Linked DNA regions of Aromatoleum petrolei. The protein of the gene in region 1 interacts with the protein of each later gene in a pairwise test. Links are inferred from orthologs where the notes say so. Each region holds a gene or a part of one and is shown on either strand. Other genes may lie near its edges.

Region 1 (6,661 bases):
ATACCCATGAGTGCAATCGTTGATGTCATTGCCCGCGAAATTCTCGATTCGCGCGGCAACCCGACCGTCGAGGCGGACGTTCTGCTCGAATCCGGCGTTATGGGCCGTGCGGCGGTGCCGTCGGGCGCCTCCACCGGTTCGCGCGAAGCCATCGAACTGCGTGATGGTGACGCCGCGCGCTATCTGGGCAAGGGCGTCCTGCGTGCGGTCGAGAACGTCAACACTGAGATCTCGGAATCGATCATCGGCCTCGACGCTGAGGAGCAGGCGTTCATTGACCGCAGCCTGATCGAGCTCGACGGGACCGAGAACAAGTCGCGCCTGGGCGCCAATGCGATGCTGGCTGTGTCGATGGCGGTCGCCAAGGCTGCAGCCGAAGAGGCCGGCCTGCCGCTGTACCGCTACTTCGGCGGTTCGGGCCCGATGGCGATGCCGGTGCCAATGATGAACGTCATCAACGGCGGCGCGCACGCGAACAACAGCCTGGACATCCAGGAATGCATGATCATGCCGGTGTCGATGGGCAGCTTCCGTGAGGCGCTACGCTGCGGGGCCGAAGTTTTCCACCACCTGAAGAAGCTCACCGACAAGAAGGGCTACCCGACGACCGTCGGCGATGAAGGCGGCTTCGCGCCGAACGTGTCGGGCACCGACGAGGCCTTGAATCTCATTCTCGAGGCTATCTCGAACGCCGGTTACGAGCCGGGCCGCGACGTGCTGCTGGCGCTCGACTGCGCTGCGTCCGAGTTCTACAAGGACGGCAAGTACGTGCTCGCCGGCGAGGGCCTGACCCTGAGCTCCGAAGGCTTTGCCGACTACCTTTCGACGCTGGCCGACCGATTCCCGATCGTCTCGATCGAGGACGGCATGGCCGAAGGCGACTGGGCGGGCTGGAAGACGCTGACCGACAAGCTTGGCAAGAAGATCCAGATCGTTGGCGACGACCTGTTCGTGACCAACACGAAGATTCTCGAGCAGGGTATCGATCAGGGTATCGCCAACTCGATCCTCATCAAGATCAACCAGATCGGCACGCTGTCGGAAACCTTCGCAGCGGTCGAGATGGCCAAGCGCGCCGGCTACACGGCCGTGATCTCGCACCGTTCGGGCGAGACCGAGGACTCGACGATCGCCGACATTGCCGTCGGCCTCAACGCGATGCAGATCAAGACCGGTTCGCTCTCGCGTTCGGACCGCATCTCGAAGTACAACCAGCTGCTGCGCATCGAGGAAGATCTCGGCGATACCGTCAGCTACCCAGGCCGTCGCGCCTTCTACAACCTGCGCGTGCGCTGAGCGTTTCGCGTTCTGCGGCGGCCTGAAAGGGCCGTTCGCGATGATTCAATGCACAAGGCCGGCGATCGATTCGCCGGCCTTCTTTTGATTACGAACTTATTTTCATCCTTATGCGCTGGCCTCTGGTCATCCTTGTCCTGCTGGTTGGAGCCCTCCAGTATCCGCTCTGGCTGGGCAAAGGCGGCTGGTTGCGGGTGTGGGATGTCGACCGGCAACTGCAGGAGCAGCGCGAGAAGAATCGCGAGCTGGAGCAGCGCAACGCGGGCCTGGAAGCCGAGGTCCGTGATCTCAAGTCCGGCAACGAGGCGATCGAGGAACGCGCACGTTTCGAGCTCGGGCTGACCAAGCCCGGCGAGGTTTTCGTTCACACCCCCCGGCAGAAGCCCTGACGGCGGCTACCCCGGGGAGTGCTGCCTGCTCAGAGCACTTCGGCGATCGCTTCGCGCTGCAACAGCTCACCCTCGAATTCGACCAGCTCGGGGCCGAGCGCGTCGCGCGCAGACACCATTCCCACAGGCCGGCCGTCACTCACGACGGGCACGTGCCGGAATCCGCCTTCGAACATCAGGTGCAATGCGTGGCCGAGGGGCATTTCGGGCGTTGCGGTCATCACCTTCGTGGTCATCGCACGCGCGACGGGTGTCGCCTGCGGGTCCAGTCCGGCGGCGAGCACGCGCACGAGGGCGTCGCGTTCCGTAAAGATCCCGATGAGACGGCCGCCTTCGGTGAGCATGATGGATCCGACCTTGGCCGCGGCCATCAGACGCGCAGCCTCGCTGACGGTCAGGTCCGCAGGGCCTGTGAGGATGGGGCGGCCGGCGATGACCTCGCTGATCTTTCGTGTATGCATGATTCTGCTCCTGCTGAAGAGTGGATGAGATGCTTCCTGTCAGCGTCGGCGGGTGCAGCGCCGCCCCGGGTTGTAGGCGCCCGGGTCGCCTCGTTCAACTGTCCGCCAGGAGCGTCCTGGCACCGTCGAATCTGGATCTGAAATAGGGGCTGTCGAGCCGTTCGACGCGCACGCGCCCCCGACTCGATGGTGCGTGCACGAACTTGCCTTCGCCCATGTAGATGCCCATGTGGGAGTATGGCCGGTTCATGGTGTTGAAGAACACGAGATCGCCCGGCTGGAGCAGCGCGAGACTGACCGGGCGCGTCCGGTCGGCGATCTGTGCGGCGTTGTGCGGCAAGCGGCGGCCGGAAACTTGTTCGACGATGTAGGACACCATGCCGCTGCAATCGAGACCCGCATCGGGATTGCGGCCGCCGAAGCGGTACCCGGTGTCGAGCAGGCCCAGCGCGAAGATGACCATTTCCCGCGAATGTTCGGGTTCTTCGAGGACGAAGTAGTCGGCGCTGACGCGCCCGGAGGAATTGTTCGGCGCGGTGGAGGCCTCGGGGCGCGGGGCCGGAACGCTGCCGCAGGCCGCTACGAGGGCTGCGATCGTCGATGCCATGAAGGCATGAAGCAGCTTGCGAACGACCATGGAGCTCCCCTGCACGCGATCCCCGAACGATAGGGGAATTTGCCTTCTGGTGTCCAGTGGGCGTTCAGGTTGTGGCAGTACCCTACGGGGCGTCAGAGCGAGGTTTTGCCGACAGGCCGGCAGGCCAGGCTGTCGGGCAGGCCCGGCCGGACCAGTGCTGCCTGGTCACCGTTGGCCGAGAGCAGGGTATGCCCGTCGGAATATTTCTCCCCGTCGACCGTCTTTTCGCCGGTGAGGGCGAAGATGCCTGCGCCGGTGCGCAGGCGCACATGGCCGTCGAAATATTCGACGGTGAACTGCTCGCCGCCGGGACAGCTGTAACTGACGACCCGCGATCCCTCTCGGGGCCAGGCAGTGCCGGCAAGGGAGCCGGCGCCGATGAGAACTGCGGAAAGGGCGGCCAGATGGCGATTGATGCGCATGAAGTGTCTGTATGAAGCGTGCGGCGGGTGGGGCCGAGTTAATCCGTCAGTTCGATGGTCCCGCTGACGGTGACGATGATCTCCGTTTCGCCAGCTTCGACGGGCATCGGTGCGGCCTCGGCGGCGAATGCCGAGGCGCGTGCTGCGGGGAAGGGCGGACGGGGGGAGCCGCTGTGGGTCACGGCCAGGTGGCGAATGCGCCACGGTTTGTTCAGGGTGGCAGCAATGGCTCCGGCGCGTTCCTGGAAGGCGCGGATAGCGTCCGTGGCGGCGAGGTCTGCGGTGTTCTTGCGCGTTTCGGGCGAGGGCTGCAGGGTCAGGCCTCCGAGCGCAAGCGTTCCCTGGAGCTTGCCGAGGAGTTCGGTGAGCGCAGGGAGATCCCGGCTTTCGAGTTGGATGTCGGAGCGCATGCGCCAGCCCTCGATACGCCGGCCTTCCTTGCCGTACACGGGGAAAGTCGTGGTCCCGGCGGATTTCGCCTTCACGGTCGCGTGGCCGCGCACCTGTTCAAGTGCGGTCGCCATGGCGCTGTTGACCTGTCGTGCGAGCGCAGCAGGATTTCGGTCATCCGCCTGGAAATAGAGGTTTGCGATGGCGAGGTCATTGGGGGCCGCGCGGCGGGCATCGGCGGATAGCTCGACAGTCGTTCCCTCGCTGGCCGATTTCTGTTCGGCTGCATGGCTTGACGTTGAGACGAGCAGCGGAAGCAGGAGGACGAGCAGGCAGCGGTGCATGGCCGTGTGTTTGTGCATATTCCGTCCGGAAGGCGTCAAGGCGCGAAGTGTAGCGCGACCGCGTTCGGTATCAAGCCTTCCATGCACTTGCGTTGTAATTGTGTGTAAGGCGATTGGGCGGGAAATGCGTCAAATCGGGCGATCAGAGCACGATGTCGTTGTGGGAGAGGGTGAGGAGTCCGACGTTGATCACGAACTCCGGTTTCGCATCGGCGTCCACGTTGCCGTACAGGATGCCGTCGGCAAGCTGGAGTTGGCCCGGTGCGTAAAAGGCCGTTCCAGCGGCCACGAAGGTGGCGTCGAAGGCGTCGTCCCCTGCGGTGAGGAGGTTCGCGTCGATGAGGGAGAGGTCGAGGAGATCCTCGCCGATCGTGAAATCAGTGATCCGGTCCGCCTTGCGGGCGCTCACTCCGCTGTCGGCCACGGCGTCAAAGCGGAAAATGTCCTGACCTGCGCCGCCGGTGAGGATGTCGAGGCCCCCGGCGCCGATCAGGGTGTCGTCGCCGCCGCCGCCTTCGAGGGTGTTGCGCCCGGTGTTGCCCGCAATGACGTTGTCGCCGTCGTTGCCGCTGCCGTTGGCGCGTGCGCGGCCGGTGAGGGTGAGATGTTCGAGGCTTGCGCCCAGGGCGAAGGAGATGGAACTGCGCACGGTGTCGATGCCGCCCAGCAGGCCGTTCGATTCGGTCACGACGTCGCTACGGTTGTCGACGATATAGGTATCGTCGCCGTTGCCGCCCGAGAGTCGGTCCGCACCACGGCCGCCGTCGAGCAGGTCATGACCGAACCCGCCGTCGAGCGAATCGGCGCCGCCCAGGCCGAATAGCTGGTCGTCCGCATCGGTGCCGGAGAGGATGTCGGCGCGACCGGTGCCCGAAACCGCGATTCCGGCAACGGGCGCGGCGCGCTGTCCCCCGGTGAGTTCACCCGCACTGCGGGTGAGGCCGTCGGCGAAGCGGAAGTACTCGACGCCGGTGATTGTGTCGATGCCGCTCCACTGGCTCTGGAAGGTGAAGGCCCCGGCGGTGGAGTCGTAGATGATCGCGTAGCTGCCGAGATCCGCGCCCAGGATGGCCCAGTCGACGCCGATGCCGCCGTCGAGGTAGTCGTTGCCGCTGCCGCCGAGGAGTTCGTCGTCGCCGCCGAATCCATAGATCCAGTCGTTTCCGCCGCCGCCGTCGAGACGATTGGCGAGGGTATTGCCTCTGATCGTATCGGCGCCGCCGCCGCAGATGACGTTCTCGATGTCCGTCGAGTACGCGATGGCGAGGTTGTTGGTCATGTCGTTGCAGGAGCTGTACGCTCCCGGCGCGATATCGACCGTGCTGGCCGACGACCAGCCGCTGAGGTTGAGGGTGTCGTTACCGCCCGCATCGTAGATCGTGAGTACGGGGTGGGGGTTAAGCCTGAAATCGAGGATTGTCGCCATCGCGCCGCCGACGTTGGCGCCGAAGCCGTAGGTGGTGTCGCCACTGCGGGTGCTGCGATCTGCGTCGTAGATGCTCTGGATCGCCAGCACGTCATTGAGCATGGGCGTCTGGGGCTGATGGAGCTGACCATCCGAGCCTATCCAGTCGGCCCAAGCGATCTGGCCGGTTCCGGCGGACCAGGTGCCATGGGTTGGGCCGAAGTAGGACATGACGGATAGGACGGTGCTGTCCTGGTAGCTGGTCGGCTCGGGTGCGTAACCGTTGTAGTCGCCCATGTGGTCGAGCCCGAGGGCGTGGCCGATCTCGTGGACATAGGTCATGTAGCCGTAACTGCCGACCTCGGGGTCGGCGAGCGAGGTTTCGCCGGCCCTCAACCAGACGCTTCCGTAGTTCGGGAAGTAGGCGTGGGCATAGTCGGTGCTGAGCGTGAACCCGAATTCGATGTCGGACGAGGTGCCCGACACTTCGGCGAAGGAAGGGGCGATCAAATCGTCCCAGGAGGCGAGTGCCAGTTCGGCGTGGGCCTGCTGGGTGAAACCCAGCGGCTGGAACGAGCCGCCTTCGTCGGTCCAGTACAGGTTGGCGGTGCTGACGGGAAACGCGTAGGTGACGGTGCTGCCGACCCAGTGATAGCCCGAATCGAGCTGTTCGATGATCTGCTGCGTCGAAAGTGCTGCCAGAGCCATGCGCGCCTCCGTGTCCGTGCGGGATGGTCGGTCGGACAGGCGAATCGATCGTGGCGTCGCCGGGGCGACCCCGGCGTTTCGCGTGCCCCGGTCCGGAGGTCATTTTACAGGCAATCCGTAGGGGATTCGGCTCCGTAGTTTCCGCTCGTGGTCACTTGCCGGATGGATCAACCCTCAAGCACGGCGTGTAGATCGGTGGCCACGGCGTTCATGTCGTCCATGAGGGATAGATACGGTTCGCCTAGCTCGGCGCGGGCCTGCGCAGCGGCGTCGAAATCCTTCTTCATCCACTCGAAATGTCCACCGGCCATGACGTTGCCGATGTAGACGATGTCGGTGAGATGGCGCGGGTACTCGGGTACGGGACGGGGGTGGTCGTGGTCGCGCGTGGCGATGGCGATCTCCTCGGGAATGCCGAGGGAGAAGAGCAGGGACTCGCCGATGCTCTCGTGCCATTGGTAGACGAGGTGTCGGACGGTATCGGGCCGCTCCCGCAGTTCGTCGTACTGCGAGGCGCGATAGAGCATGTAGCTGGCGCCCAGGTCATGCACCAGCCCCGCGAACAGCGCCTGGTCGGCGGTCACACGGCCGAATTTCTGCGCGAGGACG
Region 2 (9,470 bases), 3.1 Mb from region 1 along the record:
AGCCCTTCGGCGACTGCCGCCAGCGACGCCCCGGCGGAAAGACAGGCCGCTGCCGCGCCGGCGGCATTGCGCACGTTGTGTTCGCCCGGAACAGGCAGGTCAAACGCCGTGCTGCCCGCAGGAGTATTCAGCGTCAAACGCGCGCCCAGCCCGTGCAGATCCGCCTGTGCCTTGACGTTAGCATCATGATCGACGGCGAAGGTGACGACGCTACGGCCGCGATTCAGCTCCCGCCAGAGTTCGCAGTGGGAGTCATCGGCGTTCACGACGGCGACGCCCGTGTCCCCCAAGCCGCCGTAGATGGCCCCCTTCTCTCTGGCAATCTCGACCAGCGACCCCATGCCCTGCAGATGGGCGCGCTGCGCGTTGGTGACGATCGCCACGCTCGGTCGGGCAAGGGATGTCAGGTAGCCGATCTCGCCCGGATGGTTCATGCCCATCTCGATCACCGCCGCGCGATGATGTGCGCGCAGCTCGAGCAGGGTCAGCGGCAGCCCGATGTCGTTGTTGAGATTGCCGCTCGTGGCGAGGACGCAGTCCGGCGCATGGCCGTCATGTCGTGCTTGGGCGCGCATGATCGCCGCGCACATTTCCTTGACCGTGGTCTTGCCGTTGCTACCGGTCACACCGATCAGCGGGATGTCGAAGCGACTGCGCCAGTGCGCTGCCAGCACACCGAGTGCAAGGCGGGTGTCGCCGACAACGAGACGGGGAAACGGGATGTCCTCATGCTCGCGCTGCCATGCCTCGTCGACCAACGCAGCCGCGGCACCTGCTGCCGCGGCCTGCTCGACGAAGTCATGCCCGTCGAAATGCTCGCCGCGCAGGGCGACGAACAGCTGGCCGGAGCGGATGCGACGGCTATCGGTTCCCACGCAGGAGAAGGTGGCGTCGCCCACTGGGCGGAAGCCCGCGATCGTTGCTGCTTCCATGAGGCTCAGCATGCGCCCGTTCCCTTGGCCAGATTCCATTCGCGCAGGGCGATCTGCGCCTGCTCGACGTCAGAAAAGGGCAAGCGCACGCCCAGGATCTCCTGATAAGGCTCATGCCCCTTGCCGGCGAGCACGACCACGTCATTGACGCCTGCTTCGCCGACGGCGATGCGGATCGCCTGCGCCCGATCGATCACGCGCTCGGCCTGCGGGCCGGCACCCTGCATGATGGCGTCGATGATCTTCGCGGGATCCTCCGAGCGCGGGTTGTCGCTGGTCACGATCACGCGGTCGGCCTGCTGGCGTGCGGCTTCACCCATCAGCGGACGCTTGCCGGGGTCACGATCGCCGCCGCAACCGAACACGCACACAAGACGCCCGCCACGCGTCGCGACCGTCGCGCGCACCGATTCGAGCACTTTCGCCAACGCGTCCGGCGTGTGCGCGTAGTCGACCACAACGAGCGGCTCGGCGACACCGCCCACGAGTTGCATGCGCCCCTGCGGCGAGTTCAGATGCGCGACTGCATGCACGATCTCGTCCAGCGGCAAACCGCGCGCAAGCAGCGCACCGGCAACCGCCAGCAGGTTCGAGACGTTGAACCGTGCCACCATGCGCACGTCCAGCTCGCGTCGCACACCGTCAAAGGCCATGGTGAAGCGCAGACCCGATGCCGACATGCGGACATCCTGTGCACTCAGCAGGCGCACACCACGCACTGGCTCCGCCGCAGCCTGGGTAAAGCCGATCACCGGCAGCCCGGCAACGGCCAAGCGCCGTGCCTGCCCCAAACCGAAGGCGTCGTCCAGATTGATCACGGCGCTGCCCAGACCGGGCTGGTCGAACAGCCGGGCCTTCGCAGCGCCATACGCTTCCATCGTTCCGTGATAGTCGAGATGGTCGCGACTCAGGTTGGTGAACACGGCCACATCGAAGGCCACCGCATTCACACGCTCCTGATCGAGGCCGATCGACGACACTTCCATCGTCGCTGCAGTCCCGCCCGCAGCAAGAAAGTCCCGCAGGACACGATGAACCTCGAGGGCGTCGGGGGTCGTATTCAGCGTATCGGCAAGCTGCCCTGGAAAGCCGTTCCCCAAGGTCCCAATCACGCCGCATTTTTCGCCGAACCGGGCAAGAGCCCCAGCCAGCCACTGCGTGACGGTCGTCTTCCCGTTGGTACCGGTCACCCCGACGACCCACTGCCGGTCAGACGGGCGGCCATGGATCAGGTGGGCGAGATATCCGCCGAGGCGGCGCAGCTCGGCCACGGGAATGGTCGGGACCGGCAAGCCTTCCGCGCGGAATCCGTCGCGATCGTCGCACAGCACGGCGCCCGCGCCGCGCTCCAGGGCGGCACCGATGAACTTGCGTCCGTCCGAGGCCAGCCCTGGCCACGCCGCGAAGACATCCCCGGCGGTCACGCGGCGAGAATCGGCGGTAATGCCGGCGGGCACGACACCGGCCGCATGAAGGCGTTCGAGGATCGCGGATGCGAGTTCGAGGCTCACATGTTCTCCCGCGCGGGCACGACCGCCGCCGGCTTCTGCGCGAGCTGCAGCGGCACCAACGGAGCGTCGGGCGCCACGCCGAGCGCTCGCAGCGCTCCTTCGGTAATCTGGGCAAACACCGGCGCCGCTACTGCACCGCCGTAATACTGTCCCGCAGAGGGTTCGTCGATCATCACGGCAACGATAAGCCGCGGATCCGATGCCGGAGCTAATCCGACATAGGACGAAACATATTTGTTCGTGTAGTGCGCGCCTTCCAGCTTGATCGCGGTGCCGGTCTTGCCGGCAACGCGGTAGCCCGCGACCTGAGCCTTGGGCGCTGTACCACCGGGGCCGGATGCCAGCTCCAGCATACCGCGCATTTCACGCGCGGCGGCGGCCGAGAAGATGCGCTTGCCGCCGGCGGGCGGCGCATCGAGACGGGTCAGCGACAAGGGCACCAGCTCGCCGTCGCGGGCGAACGCGAGGTAAGCGTGCGCCATCTGAATGAGGGTCACGGAAACGCCGTGACCGTAGGACATCGTCGCCTGTTCGATTGGCTTCCACGTCTTCGCCGGACGCAGGCGCCCACCCGCCTCACCGGGGAATCCCAGGTTGAGTGGCTTGCCAAAGCCCAGTTCGTCGTACAGGCGCCACATTTCCTCAGGCGAGAAATGCATCGCCACCTTGACCGTGCCGATATTGGAGGACTTCTGGATCACCTGCGCGACGGTCAGTGCGCCGTTGCGGTGCGAATCCGAAATCGTCGCCCGCCCGATCGTCATACGCCCCGGCGCCGTATCGATGATCGTGCCGGGCTGCACCTTACCCCGATCCAGCGCGAGGCCGACGATGAAGGGCTTCATGATCGAGCCCGGCTCGTACACGTCGGTGAGGACGCGGTTGCGCAGCTGGGCGCCGCTGAGGTTGGAGCGATTGTTCGGGTTATAGGTCGGCGCATTGACCAGCGCGAGCACCTCGCCGGTGCGCGCGTCGAGCACCACCGCTGCACCAGCCTTCGCCTTGTGCGTCTGCATCGCCTGACGCAAGGACGAATACGCCAAATACTGAATCTTGGCGTCGATCGACAGCGCGAGATCCTGCCCGTCGCGCGGCGCCCGGATGGCTTCGACATCCTCGATGATTTGCCCGCGGCGGTCGCGGATCACGCGCCGTGCGCCCGGCTTGCCGGCGAGGACGCCTTCGAAGGCGAGCTCGACACCTTCCTGTCCCTTGTCATCCACCCCGGTGAAGCCCAGCACGTGGGCCATCACCTCGCCGCCGGGATAGTAGCGGCGGTATTCCTGTTGCTGATGGACGCCAGGCAGCTTCAGGTCTGCGATCTGCTCGGCGGTCTCGGGCGACACCTGGCGCTTCAAATAGACAAAGTCGCGACCGGCGGCGAGCCTATGATTGAGTTCCTGCACGTCCATTTCGAGCAGGCCGGCAAGCTTGCGCGCATCGGGCGGGGTGAGATTCACATCGGTCGGAATCGCCCAGATCGAACGCACCGGGGTGCTCACCGCCAGCATGTCGCCGTGCCGATCCGTGACGCGACCACGCGTCGCCGGCACCTCGAGCACGCGCGCATAGCGCGACTCGCCCTTAGCCTGCAGAAATTCGTTATTGACCCCTTGCAGGTACATCGCGCGCCCGACCAGCGCCAGCGAGCACGCCATCAGGCCCAGCACCACCACGCGCGGACGCCAGGTTGGAAGGCCGTGCCGCAGCAGGGGGTTGTGATTGAAGGTCACCGTTCGCTGCTTGCTCATTTGACCCCCTCGATCGAGAAGACCTGCCCCGGCACCGGCGCGCGCATTCCGATGCGCTCGCGGGCGATCTTTTCGACACGCGCGTGCGCGGCCCAGGTGCTCTGCTCGAGTTGCAGCTGGTCCCACTCCACTTCGAGGCCGTGAGCGCGCGCTTGCTCGCGCTCGAGCTCGGAGAACAGCTTGCGGGCCTGGTGCTGCGATGCGACCACGCCCAGTGCGCTCGCCACCACCACCGCCACGAGGAAGGCGTCGGCCCGGATCATGCCTGCGCCTCCGTGCGCTCGGCCACGCGCATCACGGCACTGCGGGCACGCGGGTTCGCCGCAACCTCCGCCTCACCCGGACGCACGGCCTTGCCGACCAGCGCCAGACGCGGCTTGGGCAGATCCGCTGCACGCACCGGCAGGCGAGAGGGCAACTGCGGCGGACGCGACTCGTCACGCATGAAACGCTTGACGATGCGGTCTTCGAGCGAGTGGAAGCTGATAACCGCCAACCGTCCGCCCGGCTTCAGCCGTGCGACCGTATCAGGCAGGATCAGCGACAGCTCTTCGAGCTCCTGATTGATGAAAATCCGTAGAGCCTGGAAACTGCGCGTCGCCGGGTGCTGCCCCGGCTCGCGTGTGCGGACCGCTTTTTCCACGATCGCGGCAAGCTGTCGAGTGGTTGCAACAGCCCCCCCTGTCCGAGCAGCTGCAATCGCCTTTGCAATCGCATGAGCAAACCGTTCTTCCCCATAATCCCTGAGCACCTCCGTGATTTGCGCGACAGACGCTTCTGCCAGCCATTGCGCCACGGTCTGCCCGCGGCTCGTATCCATGCGCATGTCGAGCGGCGCATCGAACCGAAAACTCATGCCCCGCTCCGGCTCGTCGAGCTGCGGAGAGGACACGCCAAGATCGAGTAGTACGCCATCGACCCGGCTGACGCCGAGTCCGTCGAGCTCGCCGGCAAACGAACTGAAAGGCGCATGCACGAGGGTCAGACGGGGATCGGCGATCTGGCGACCGGCCTCGATCGCCGAGGGATCGCGATCGAAGGCAATGAGCCGCCCCTGCGACCCGAGTGCCGCGAGAATCGCCCGGCTGTGACCACCGCGACCGAAGGTACCGTCCACATAGACGCCGCCGGACCGGATCGCCAACGCATCGACAGCTTCGGACAGGAGCACGGTAACGTGCCGGGAGGACAGGCTCACAGCGCGAGGCTCTCGAATCCTGCCGGCAACGCGGCACCGGAAAGCGCGAGCATCGCCTCCTGCTGCTTCTGCCATCCGGCATCCGACCACAACTCGAAGTGGGTTCCCTGGCCGACCAGCCATACCTGCTTGTCCAACCCGGCCCACTGACGCGACGACGGGGCGATCAGCACGCGCCCCGCGCCATCGAGCTCTTCCTCCTGGGCAAAACCGATCAGCAGACGCTTGAGGGCCGCAGCGGCGGGGTCGAGGCCGGGCATCGCCGCAACCTGCGCGCGGATCGGCTCCCAGACAGCTTGCGGATAAACCAGCAGGCACTTGTGAGGATGAGCGGTGACCACCAGCGGCGCCCCGTCGGGAACGAGGGCGTCACGATGCCGCGCAGGGATCGCAACGCGACCCTTGGCATCGAGACTGAGCGCAGCGGCTCCCTGGAACATTCCACCCCCTGATTTTGCCCGCCGAGGCGACATGCATATGCCACCTTGACCCACTTTTTACCACCAGCCCCCACTTTAGAGTAAAGGAAATGAGGGGTCAAGCCGAACACAGGAAGTTTTCCGTTGCTACACAATGACTTATGAACGAGCGAAGCGTCGCCATAAACCCTGAAAAATCAAGGCAGATAGCGCAACTTCATGAGAAAAGCGTGGAGAATCGGGCGCAGAACGAGCCCGAAGTGGGGAACTGTGGGAAAACGCACACCGAAGTGGGGAAAAACGGCTCGGCGCGAAATGGGAAGTTCGCCGATAAGCCGGGTTTTGTCGAACGGCCGCGACCTTCGCCGCAGCCGCCGGGCAATCATTCCTCTGGGGGCCGTGTTGCCACGGCGCTCTAGCAGCCTACCCGGGAGCAGCGCGAGCCACGCCATTGCTCCCCTATTTGGCCTTGCCCCGGATGGGGTTTACCGTGCCAGTCCTGTCACCAGGACTGCGGTGGGCTCTTACCCCACCATTTCACCCTTACCTGTGCCTGCGAACAGGCCATCGGCGGTTTGCTTTCTGTTGCACTTTCCGTCGCCTCGCGGCGCCCGGCCGTTAGCCGGCATCCTGCTCTGCGGGGCCCGGACTTTCCTCCACGCACACGAGGTGCGCAGCGATTGCCTGGCGAACTTCCCGCCGCCGATTATACGCGACGCGCGCTCACCTGCCTGCCGGAATGAAGGTCGCCACGCCGTCCTTGAAGCGGAAAGTGCCGAGCGCCGGCCCCGGCGCCGAGCCGGCGGCGTTGTCCCAGTCCTGCACCTGGCACTTGTCGGTCCCGACGAGGTACCAGCGCCTGCCCTGATGAAGCGCCCACAGACGCTCGCCGGCCTCGAACACTTCCATCGGCGTCAGTTCGGTACCGTCCGGGTGGATCGGGACGCGGTTCTGGCAGTGCGGCAGACGCGACGCGATCACCGCCTGGTTGACAGTGCCCTGCCAGAAATAAGGTTTTTCGCGCACCAGGATCAGGGCATGCTGGCTACCCTCGATCATGAAGGCGGTGGCGCTGTTCTCGCACGCCGCAAGCATGGGCAACATCGCCAGAGCGGCAATCGCTTTTGTCCGGGCACTCCGCATAAAGACTCCCTATCAGAGCAGACGCCAGGCGATCGTCTCGCCGGCACGCAGAGGCACCAGCGGATCGCCAGCCAGATAGTCGTACGCGGCCGGAACCTCCCAAACCTGCTTGGCCAGCGTGATGCGGCCGGAATTGGGCGGAAGGCCATAGAACGCGGGGCCGTTAAGGCTCGCGAAAGCCTCGAGGCGATCTAGCGCACCGGCCTGCTCGAAGGCTTCGGCGTACAGCTCGATTCCCGCATGCGCCGTGTAGCATCCCGCACAGCCGCAGCCGGCCTCCTTCGTCGAGCGCGCATGCGGCGCGGAGTCGGTGCCGAGGAAGAACTTCGCACTGCCGGAGGTCGCAGCCTCGACCAGTGCGCGCCGATGGGTTTCGCGCTTGAGCACAGGCAGGCAGTAATGATGCGGACGGATGCCGCCGGCGAAGATCGCGTTGCGGTTCAGCAGCAAGTGGTGAGCCGTGATCGTGGCGCCGACCGTGTCGCCCGCCGCCTTCACGAACTCGGCGGCATCAGCGGTGGTGATGTGCTCGAACACGACACGCAGCCCGGGAAAGCGCTGAGTCAGCGGGGCGAGCACGCGCTCGATGAACACCTGCTCGCGGTCGAAGACGTCCACGTCGCCCTGCGTCACCTCGCCATGCACGCACAGCACCATCCCGACGCGTTCCATGCGCTCCAGCACCGGCCAGACCTTCTCGATCGCAGTGACTCCCGCATCGGAATTGGTCGTCGCACCCGCTGGGTAGAGCTTCGCTGCCACCACCGCGCCGCTCGCCTTGGCGCGGTCGATCTCGTCCGCCGCCATGTTGTCCGTGAGATAGAGGCTCATCAACGGCTCGAAATCGATGCCGACCGGCACCGCCGCGCGGATGCGCTCGCGGTATTCAAGGGCCTGCGCCGTTGTCGTCACGGGCGGGCGCAGGTTGGGCATGATGAGCGCGCGACCGAAACGCTGCGCCGTGTGCGGCACGACGGCCGCAAGCGCGGCGCCGTCGCGCACGTGCAGGTGCCAGTCGTCGGGGCGGATGAGGGATAGGGTGTGCATGGGGCTCCAGGGTCGGAATGCGGGCGCCGTTCGTCGCGCCGATTATATATGCAGGCTCAACTGCCCTTCAGCTCCAGCGCTCGCGCGTACAGCAACTTGCGCGCCGCTCCAGTGATGTCCGCCGCAAGCCGCGCCGCGCTCTTGACCGGCAGTTCCTCCAGCAGCAGCGCGAGGGTTCGCTCGGCATCCGGCGGCAAACCCTCCACCGCGGGAGCCCCGGACACGATCAGCACGAACTCACCACGACAACGGTTCGCGTCGGCCGCCAGCCACGCCGGCGCCTCGCCCAGCGGCATGCGCGCGATCTGCTCGTAGATCTTCGTGATTTCGCGCGCGATGACGATGTCGCGCGAAGGCTCCAGCACCGCCGCGAGGTCTTCGACCGATTCGGCAATGCGGTGCGGAGATTCGTAGAACACCAGCGGCACCTCCTGCCCGCGCAGTTCCCCGATGCGCGCACGCCGCGCGGCCTGCTTGGCCGGCAGAAAGCCGACGAAGCGGAAACCGTCGTCCACGAAACCGGACGCGGACAGCGCCGCGATGGCCGCACAAGGGCCGGGCACAGGCACCACCGGAAAGCCTGCCTCGCGGACCCGCGCGACCGCCCGCGCACCGGGGTCCGAGATCGCCGGCGTGCCGGCATCGCTGATCAGCGCGACGTGCTGCCCCGTCTCCAGCATCCGGATCACCTGGCCGACGGCGGTCTGCTCGTTGTGCTCGTGCAGCGGAAAAAGGCGGGTACGAATGCCCAACGCGTCGAGCAAGCGCTGGCTGTGGCGCGTATCCTCGGCGGCAATGGCACCGACCTCGCTCAGCACAGCCTGCGCGCGGATGCTTATGTCCTGGAGGTTCCCGAGCGGCGTCGCCACCACATACAATGACGGCGTACTTGAGAGCGGAGATGGACTGGTCGACATGGACATCGGGGAGCGCAGCAAAAGGGAAGGCATTGTCGGGCGGCCGGTGTCTCGCACGCAAGCGCGAGGCAAGGCCGGGGAGGAACTGGCCGAGCGCTTCCTCGCGCGCCGTGGCCTCAGCCCGCTCGCCCGCAACGTGCGTTGCCGCGGCGGCGAAGTGGATCTCGTGTGCCTGGACCGCGGCACCGTGGTATTCGTCGAAGTCCGCCTGCGCAGCAATCCGGGCTTCGGCGGCGCCGCGGCGAGCATCACTGCGACAAAGCGCCGGCGTGTCGTGCTGGCCGCACGCTGGTGGCTCGCGGGCGCCGGCCGACGCTTCGCTGAACGCCCCTGCCGCTTCGACGCGGTGCTGATGAGCGCGCTCGACGAAGCAACGGTGGAATGGTTGCGCGGCGCGTTCGACGCCGATGCATGGTAAGCGTCTGTAAAGCAACCCGCCGCAGCAGCGCGCAGCGCGGCACACTAGCACTGCACGGCGGGTCCGGCATTCGCCTCGTGCTAGACTTTTGCCCCCGACAGAAGTGACCCGAGCCCCTCATGGACCTGATTCAC

The links.
Region 2: the proteins of ftsB (region 1) and ftsL interact in binary tests that used the Escherichia coli proteins (3 or more experiments, as listed by UniProt). The link is inferred for Aromatoleum petrolei from one-to-one orthologs.

The regions. Positions count from the first base shown.
Region 1 is NZ_CP059560.1:4,951,391-4,958,051, forward strand. Bases 85-3,045 are described here. They hold ftsB (cell division protein FtsB), read left to right. Parts: upstream 85-1,406; coding sequence 1,407-1,685; downstream 1,686-3,045. Other genes in these bases: eno (phosphopyruvate hydratase), read left to right, coding at 85-1,296; ToN1_RS22670 (CBS domain-containing protein), read right to left, coding at 1,715-2,146; ToN1_RS22675 (C40 family peptidase), read right to left, coding at 2,241-2,783; ToN1_RS22680 (MliC family protein), read right to left, coding at 2,876-3,045. Also shown: more of eno, read left to right, coding at 7-84; more of ToN1_RS22680, read right to left, coding at 3,046-3,205; ToN1_RS22685 (SIMPL domain-containing protein), read right to left, coding at 3,244-3,957; ToN1_RS22690 (M10 family metallopeptidase C-terminal domain-containing protein), read right to left, coding at 4,082-6,052; ToN1_RS22695 (HDOD domain-containing protein), read right to left, coding at 6,220-6,661. UniProt on the Escherichia coli protein: Essential cell division protein. May link together the upstream cell division proteins, which are predominantly cytoplasmic, with the downstream cell division proteins, which are predominantly periplasmic.
Region 2 is NZ_CP059560.1:1,820,839-1,830,308, forward strand. The notes cover bases 2,825-5,823. They hold ftsL (cell division protein FtsL), read right to left. Parts: upstream 4,458-5,823; coding sequence 4,191-4,457; downstream 2,825-4,190. Other genes in these bases: ToN1_RS08350 (peptidoglycan D,D-transpeptidase FtsI family protein), read right to left, coding at 2,825-4,194; rsmH (16S rRNA (cytosine(1402)-N(4))-methyltransferase RsmH), read right to left, coding at 4,454-5,392; mraZ (division/cell wall cluster transcriptional repressor MraZ), read right to left, coding at 5,389-5,823. Outside these bases: ToN1_RS08340 (UDP-N-acetylmuramoyl-tripeptide--D-alanyl-D-alanine ligase), read right to left, coding at 1-944; ToN1_RS08345 (UDP-N-acetylmuramoyl-L-alanyl-D-glutamate--2,6-diaminopimelate ligase), read right to left, coding at 938-2,443; more of ToN1_RS08350, read right to left, coding at 2,440-2,824; more of mraZ, read right to left, coding at 5,824-5,832; ToN1_RS08375 (hypothetical protein), read right to left, coding at 6,535-6,906; pyrC (dihydroorotase), read right to left, coding at 6,967-8,001; rsmI (16S rRNA (cytidine(1402)-2'-O)-methyltransferase), read right to left, coding at 8,058-8,879; ToN1_RS08390 (YraN family protein), read left to right, coding at 8,917-9,336; ToN1_RS08395 (phosphoheptose isomerase), read left to right, coding at 9,456-9,470. UniProt on the Escherichia coli protein: Essential cell division protein. May link together the upstream cell division proteins, which are predominantly cytoplasmic, with the downstream cell division proteins, which are predominantly periplasmic.